Regions from separate parts of the Roseburia sp. 499 genome, predicted to be linked through region 1. Evidence: predicted binding sites of a transcription regulator. Region 1 holds the regulator's gene; the other holds the start of a gene.
The links. The regulator HrcA, encoded in region 1, represses chaperone genes, less so after heat shock. The targets are predictions, from matches to a motif close to TGTTAGCACTCNNNNNNNNNGAGTGCTAACA.
Positions count from the first base shown of each region.

Region 2: a site for HrcA is predicted at 1,678-1,708, ahead of clpB (ATP-dependent chaperone ClpB). Genes of this name have one in related genera too.

Region 1 is NZ_CP135164.1:1,793,254-1,797,693, reverse strand. It holds gene hemW (radical SAM family heme chaperone HemW) at 1-743, shown strand, start outside; gene BIV20_RS08965 (amidohydrolase family protein) at 763-1,575, shown strand; gene hrcA (heat-inducible transcriptional repressor HrcA) at 2,084-3,121, shown strand; gene grpE (nucleotide exchange factor GrpE) at 3,137-3,757, shown strand; gene dnaK (molecular chaperone DnaK) at 3,820-4,440, shown strand, end outside.
Region 2 is NZ_CP135164.1:640,527-644,966, forward strand. It holds gene BIV20_RS03305 (EamA family transporter) at 1-605, shown strand, start outside; gene BIV20_RS03310 (hypothetical protein) at 725-1,084, shown strand; gene BIV20_RS03315 (DUF2087 domain-containing protein) at 1,097-1,651, shown strand; gene clpB (ATP-dependent chaperone ClpB) at 1,813-4,404, shown strand.

The DNA of each region.
Region 1 (4,440 bases):
GTTTTGAAGAGTTTTTGCATAACTATGATTTGGTACGGAAATGTGGATTTGACAATGTGAATGTAGATATCATGTCAGCATTGCCGGGACAGACAGCTGCTGATTGGGAGTATACGTTAAGGGAAGTTTTAAAATTAAGACCGGAGCATATTTCAGCATATAGTCTGATTATTGAAGAGGGAACACCATTCTATCAGGAATATGAAGAGGATGAGAAACGTAGGGAAGATGGCGAGGAACCGCTGATTCTTCCAAGTGAAGAGACAGAACGTGCTATGTATCAAATGACAGGAGAATTACTGGGACAAAAGGGATACGAGCAGTATGAGATTTCCAATTATGCGAAAAAGGGAAAAGAGTGCAGACACAATATTGGCTATTGGACCAGAAAAAATTATCTGGGTCTCGGACTTGGAAGTGCTTCCTTAATTGAAAATGTGCGTTTTTCCAATACCTCAGATTTACAAGAATATTTGAATGGAAATTTTGAACCACAGGGAAAAGATGTGTTGGAACGAAAAGAACAGATGGAGGAATTCATGTTTCTGGGGCTTCGAATGAGAAAGGGAATTAGCAGAAAGGACTTTCTAGAGAATTTTAACGTAGAGATAGAAGCGGTTTATGGGGAAGTCATAAAGAGGATGACAGCACAGGGATTGTTGAAACAGCAGGAAGGACAGATTTTTCTTACGGAAGAAGGAATATCTGTAAGTAATTATGTAATGAGTGAGTTTTTATTGTGATAAATTAGGAGGAGAGAAAATGAAGATTGATTCACATGTGCATATAGGCGGAGAATATTTGGGATTTCATATGAATGAGGAAATGGTATTGGAAATGATGAAAAAATATCAGATTGATTATGCCATTGTTTCGAATGTTGATGCAGGAGAATTGGATCATTCACAGAAGTTGATTCCGAAGGAACACCAGATAAGTCAAGAGGATGCCGTAAGAAGAAACATTGATTTTGCAAGAAAAAATCCGGGAAAGATTGGTGTTGCAGTATGGGCAAAACCAATTTTACAAGGAGTAACGGAAGAGTTAGAAGAGATTATTCGGGAAAATCGAGATGTGATTCAGGCGATAAAACTTCATCCCTATCATATGAACCTGTCACCAACTGATGAAAAGGTGTTACCATATATTCGTTTAGCGGAAAAGTATCAATTGCCTGTAGTGTCACACACGGGTGGATGTGAGGCGGCAGAACCGGTATATTTATATGAAGCTGCGCAAATGTTTCCAACCATTCCATTTATAATGGTACATATGGGGCTTGGAACAGATAATAAAGAGGCGTTGGATTTGCTTGGAAAACAAGAAAATCTATATGGAGATACCACATGGGTTCCTATCAGCACTACGATTGAGGCAATACGACGATATGGAAGTAAGAAAATGCTATTTGGAAGTGATGCACCAATCGATGGAGTGGACACTTATCTTTGTAATCCTAAGGGAGAACGTTCCGTGTATCAGGATTATTTCCAGGTATTGCCCGAAAAAATCAGTAGTGATGCATATGAGGATTTGATGTTTCGAAATGCTATGCGGATATTTAGTGCCATGTGATTAACAAATAACAAAATACAAAGTGAAAGAGGATGACTGGATGGATGCTAGAGATGATTCTATTAGCCAAAAATGAAAAAATATTGATTTTGGCTAATAGAAAAATAGTGGTCTAAAAAAGAAATTTCTTGTTAGGGGCAGTCGCCCGATGAAATGATATAAGTTGAGAAACGAGCCGAGTACACTCGAAAAGTTGGCACTTTTCTCGTTAGGGGCAGTCGCCCCATAAATCTAAAAGAACAAACGAGCCGAGAACGCCTGAAAAGTCTAAAGCCTTTCCAGGCTAGGGGCAGTCGCCCCATAAATTAAAAAAGACAGATGTTTTTGTAAGCAAGCTTCCAAACATCTGTCTTTTTTAATTTACTCGGCTCGTTGCTATCTAAATCTTAAAAAAATATAAATTCTAAGAAATACTATTGACAACTCAAAATGATAGTGATATGTTAAGTACATAGATGTTAGCACTCCAATAAGATGAGTGCTAACAAGGAAAAGAAGGAGGGTGCAGATGGCAGAGTTAGATGAAAGAAAAGTAAAGATTCTGGATGCGATTATTCGTAATTATCTGGATACAGGTGAGCCGGTAGGTTCCCGAACAATTTCAAAATATTCTGATTTGAATTTGAGTTCTGCGACCATCCGAAATGAGATGTCTGATTTAGAGGAAATGGGATATATTCTCCAGCCTCATACTTCTGCAGGTAGAATTCCTTCAGATAAGGGTTATCGCTTTTATGTAGATAATCTGATGAAGGAAAAGGAACAGGAAGTTACTGAAATGAAGGAGTTCATGATTGAACATACTGAGAAGATGGAACAAGTGTTACAGCAGATGGCCAAGATGCTGGCAGTAAATACCAACTATGCGGCGATGATAACTGCTCCGTCTTATCAGAGAAACAAGGTAAAGTTCCTTCAACTATCTCAGGTGGATAATGATCAGATATTAGCGGTTATTGTTATGGAAGGTAACATCGTAAGGAATAAAATGATTCCTACAAGGGAAGCCTTGGACAATGAGACTATGCTGAAATTAAATATTCTACTGAATACAAGTCTGAATGGATTGTCAGTAGAGCAGATTAATCTGGGAACCATATCTAAATTAAAGGAACAGGCAGGAATTCATAGCAACATCGTAAGCGATGTATTGGATGCATTGGCAGGTGCGCTACAGGAAGATGAAGATTTGGAGATTTACACCAGTGGTACTACAAATATTTTAAAGTATCCGGAATTACGAGATTCCCAGAAGGCAAGCGAGTTATTATCTGCGTTTGAAGAGAAAAAACAGTTGGCTGATTTAGTTAATGATACATTAACGTCCGAAGAAACAGGTATTCAGGTGTACATTGGTGATGAATCACCGGTCAAGAATATGAAGGATTGTAGTGTGGTAACAGCCACATACCAATTGGGCGAGGGATTGCAGGGAACCATTGGAATTATCGGTCCAAAGCGTATGGATTATGAAAATGTGGTGGACAATCTTAAGACATTAAAGGTTCAATTGGATAATGTATTTACAAAGCCGAAGAAAGAATAGAAAGGTGGTTAAGGAATGGCAGAAGAACAAAACAAGGACATAGATATGGAAAATGAAACTGTAGAAGAAATGGAAGAAACTGTAGAAGAAACATCCGAAGAAATCGAAGAAGTAACCGAAGAAACAGAAGCTTCCGAAGAGGAAACACCAGAAGAAGGTGACGAGAAAAAAGGTTTTTTCAAGAAAAAGGAAAAGAAAAGTAAGCAGGATGAAAAGATTGAAGAGCTTACAGACCGCGTGAAACGCCAGATGGCAGAGTTCGATAATTTCCGTAAACGTACGGAAAAAGAAAAGGCTCAGATGTTTGAAGTAGGCGCGAAAAGCGTTATTGAAAAGATTTTGCCAGTGGTAGACAATTTTGAAAGAGGTCTGTCAGCAGTTCCGGAAGAACAGAAGGAAGATGCTTTTGTACAGGGAATGGAAAAGGTATATAAGCAGTTGATGACAGAACTGGAAAGCTTGGAAGTAAAGCCAATCGAAGCAGTTGGAACAGAATTTAATCCGGAATTCCACAATGCAGTAATGCAGTTGGAAAATGAAGAATTAGAATCCGGTATGGTAGCTCAGGAGTTACAGAAGGGCTATATGTACCGTGACACAGTAGTAAGACACAGTATGGTAGCCGTAGTACAGTAATCATACTGATAAAATAGCAAACATTTAATTTTAGATAATCATATTTATAGGAGGTCTCTATTATGAGCAAGATTATTGGTATTGACTTAGGAACAACAAACAGCTGTGTAGCAGTTATGGAAGGTGGTAAACCAGTAGTTATCGCCAATACAGAAGGAGCAAGAACAACACCATCTGTTGTAGCATTTACAAAAACAGGCGAAAGATTAGTTGGTGAACCTGCAAAACGTCAGGCTGTTACAAACGCAGAGAAGACAATCTCTTCTATTAAGAGAGAAATGGGAACAGACCATAAGAGAAAGATTGATGACAAGAGTTATTCTCCACAGGAAATTTCTGCTATGATTCTTCAGAAATTAAAAGCAGATGCAGAGAACTACTTAGGAGAAAAAGTAAGCGAAGCAGTTATTACTGTACCGGCATACTTCAACGATGCTCAGCGTCAGGCAACCAAGGATGCAGGTAAAATTGCAGGACTTGATGTAAAACGTATCATCAACGAGCCTACAGCAGCAGCTTTAGCATATGGTCTTGATAATGAAAAAGAACAGAAAATCATGGTTTACGACTTAGGTGGTGGTACATTCGACGTTTCCATCATTGAAATCGGTGAAGGTGTTATCGAAGTATTATCTACTTCCGGAGATAACAGATTAGGTGGAGATGACTTCGACCAGAAGATT
Region 2 (4,440 bases), 1.2 Mb from region 1:
TAGGTGATGTAAATAAGGTAACTCCTATTGATAAGACAAGTACAGTACTTACTATGATATTGGCATTTTTCTTTTTGGGAGAATCCCTTACGATGGTTATGTTCATTGGAATGGTGGGGATATTGACAGGAACCATGCTGATGATAGAAAAGAAAGAGGTAACTGACAGGCAGAAGGAAAAAGGAAATTCTCTTTGGCTGATATATGCAGTACTTTCCGCAGTATTTGCCAGTCTGACATCCATCCTTGGAAAATTGGGAATGGAAGGGATTCCGTCCAATTATGGAACAGCAGTGCGCACCTGTGTGGTGCTTGTAATGGCATGGATTGTGGTTTTTCTTCAGAAGAAACAGGCAAAGGTAAGAGGAATCGAAAAGAAAAGTTGGATATTTCTGGTGTTTTCAGGAGTTACAACCGGACTGTCCTGGCTCTGCTATTACCGAGCACTTCAAGAAGGACCTGCCAGCATCGTAGTACCCATTGATAAGTTAAGTGTATTGATTACCATAGTTTTTGCAAGAATATTTTTGAAGGAAAAGTTGACGAAAAAAGCAGTGGTTGGACTGATGGTGTTGGTAGCAGGAACACTGGTGCTTCTACTATAGAAAAAACTGATTAGATGAATATAAAAATAATATTGACAATAATAAAATGATGTGTATAATGAAATGTGTAAAGTGATTAGATAGGTATAAAAACGGGGAAATAGAAAAGAGGAATAAAAATGGAAAAAAAAGATAAATTTGTGGAATATTTAACAAAGGAAAAAAATCAATGTATCGAGAAGGAAAAGAAGTTGCTCGCAGAGGAACGGAAGGACGAAGCAAATCTTTGCAAGGTAGAAGCCAATATTTATGATATTTTTGGAACCCTCTATCGGGTATCTTTGCAAGAAGCAGAGAAGGCTGGTGGCGATGATACAAAGGCTGAAGAGATGTTTTTGCAAAAGGCAAAGTCAGTGCCTGCCAATTGGAAGAAATCCTATGAAATTGCCAAGGAGCATCAGGATGCTCAGAAGATTTTGATAGAAGAAACAAAGCTTGCAGTGGTGGAGCGGATTATGGCAGAATATCAGAGACTATAGGAGAGTGAATATATGACAGAATCAGAGGCGATTAAGCTATTTAAGTGTTTGGCAGATAAGTCAAGACTTCAGATATTAAAGTCGTTGATGCAAGAGGACATGTATGTGGAACGATTGGCGGAACGGTTGAATTTGACACCGCCTACCATTTCCTTTCATCTAAAAAAATTAGAGGATGCCGGAGCTGTGGAGTCTTATAAAGACCAGTATTATATGATGTATTCTCTGAAAAAAGATGTATTTATGACAAATATTATAGATATCATCCGGGAAGAGTCTTCCGAGTCTAAGCAGCAGCAGGAGCGAGAGGAAGCATATCGGAGAAAGGTAATAGAGGCTTTTTTTGAATATGGAAAGTTAAAGTCAATTCCTGCACAGCGAAAAAAGGAACGAATCGTTCTGGAAGAAATTGCAAAGTCCTTTGAAAAAGGGAAAAAATATACAGAGCGAGAAGTCAATATTTTGATTGCAGATTTTAATGATGATTTTTGTACCATTCGCCGGGATATGATAGCAGAGAATATCTTGGAGAGAGATAAGGCGAATTATTGGTTGGCGGAGGAGTAGAATAAACGAATAGGTCAAATAAAAAGAATTAGCACTCACCTCTTGACAGTGCTAACAAAAAGTAGTATTGTTATAACAAACATAGAACAATACTACTTTTTGTTGTGATATGAAAAACTATTTTGAGCAATAATAACATCAGGAGGGAAGGAGGTACCCTTATGAATATTCAGAAGTTTACACAAAAGTCAATCGAAGCCATCAATGGATGTGAGAAATTAGCCTATGAATACGGCAATCAGGAAATCGAACAGGAACATTTGCTGGTGTCCTTGCTGACCCAGGAGGACGGTCTTATTCCAAAGTTGATTGAGAAGATGGAAATTAATAAGGAACATTTCACACAGAATGCCATTACGCATCTGGAAAAGCGTGTGAAGGTTTCCGGTGGACAGGTCTATATGGGACAGAACCTGAATAAGGTATTGATTAGTGCTGAAGATGAGGCGAAAAAAATGGGAGACGAATATGTTTCCGTAGAGCATTTGTTTTTAACTCTATTAAAATACCCAAATCAGGCAATGAAGGAAATTTTCAAGGAATATGGAATCACCAGAGATCGTTTTTTGCAGGCATTGGCAACGGTACGAGGCAATCAGAAGGTAGTATCTGATAACCCGGAGGCTACTTATGATACCCTGGAGAAGTATGGCTATGATATGGTGGAACGCGCCAGAGATCAGAAATTGGATCCGGTTATCGGACGTGACAGTGAGATTCGTAATGTAGTTCGTATCTTGTCTCGTAAGACAAAGAATAACCCAGTGCTGATAGGTGAGCCTGGTGTTGGTAAGACAGCTGTGGTAGAAGGGCTTGCACAACGTATTGTTCGTGGTGACGTGCCGGAAGGCTTGAAGGACAAGAAGTTGTTTGCACTAGATATGGGAGCGTTAGTAGCAGGAGCCAAGTATCGTGGTGAATTTGAAGAGCGTTTGAAGGCAGTATTGGATGAAATAAAAAATAGTGACGGACAGATTATTCTGTTTATTGATGAACTTCATACCATTGTTGGTGCCGGAAAGACAGATGGAGCCATGGATGCAGGTCAGCTCTTGAAGCCAATGCTTGCTCGTGGTGAATTGCACTGTATTGGAGCTACTACTTTAGATGAATACCGTGAATATATTGAAAAGGATGCAGCTTTGGAGCGAAGATTCCAGCCGGTACATGTGGATGAGCCTACGGTAGAAGATACCATTTCTATCCTTCGTGGTTTAAAAGACCGCTACGAAGTGTTCCATGGGGTTAAGATTACAGATGGCGCGCTGGTATCTGCAGCAGTGCTGTCCAACCGTTACATCAGTGACCGTTTCCTGCCGGATAAGGCAATCGATTTAGTGGATGAAGCATGTGCGTTGATAAAGACAGAACTGGATTCCATGCCTACCGAACTAGATGAACTTCAGCGTAAGGTGATGCAAATGGAAATTGAAGAAGCAGCATTGAAAAAGGAAGGAGATCGTTTAAGTAAAGATCGACTGGAAACTTTACAGAAAGAACTTGCTGAGTTAAAGAACGAGTTCCAGAACAAAAAAGCACAGTGGGATAATGAGAAGAAGTCCGTAGAAAAGGTACAGAAGCTGAGAGAAGAAATAGAGGGAATCAATGCAGAAATTGCTAAGGCACAGCAGAGTTATGATTTGGAAAAGGCAGCAGAACTGCAATATGGAAAACTGCCACAGCTTCAGAAACAGTTAGAAATTGAAGAGGAACAGGTACGAAAGAAAGACTTAAGTCTGGTACATGAAAATGTCAGTGAAGAAGAAATTGCAAGAATTATTTCCAGATGGACAGGAATTCCGGTAGCAAAGCTGACCGAAAGTGAACGAAATAAAACATTGCATCTGGATGAAGAACTGCATAAACGTGTCATCGGACAGGACGAAGGCGTTACCAAGGTAACAGAAGCCATCATTCGCTCGAAAGCGGGAATCAAAGACCCGACCAAACCAATCGGTTCTTTCCTATTTTTAGGACCTACTGGAGTTGGTAAGACAGAACTGGCCAAGGCGTTGGCAGCCAGTCTTTTTGATGATGAAAATAACATGGTGCGTATTGATATGAGTGAGTACATGGAGAAATATTCTGTGTCTCGTTTAATCGGAGCACCTCCAGGATATGTAGGATATGAAGAAGGTGGACAGCTGACGGAAGCAGTACGAAGAAAACCTTATTCCGTTGTATTGTTTGATGAGGTGGAAAAGGCACATCCGGATGTATTTAATGTATTGCTCCAGGTATTGGACGATGGACGAATTACGGATTCTCAAGGCCGTACGGTTGACTTTAAGAACACAATCCTGATTATGACATCCAACCTTGGTTCATCTTATCTGCTTGAGGGAATTGATGAGAACGGTGATATTAAGCCGGATGCAGAAGAAGCAGCAATGAATGAATTGCGTGGCAACTTCCGACCGGAGTTCTTGAACCGTCTGGATGAGATTATCATGTTCAAGCCACTGACGAAGAACAACATCGGCGGTATCATTCATTTATTGATGGCTGATTTGAATAAGCGTCTGGTAGAACGAGAAATCTCAGTGGAATTAACATCACAGGCAGAGCAGTTTATTGTAGATAATGGTTATGATCCGGTATATGGTGCAAGACCTTTGAAACGTTATCTGCAAAAGACTGTAGAGACCTTGGCAGCAAAGCTAATTTTGGCAGACCAAGTGGGAGCAGGAGATACCATTCTTATAGATGTGGAGAATGGAGCGTTAAAAGCGGAATGTAAGGGAAAGGCATAACAATAGTAAGCAAAATAAAAAGCAGACATGGGCAAA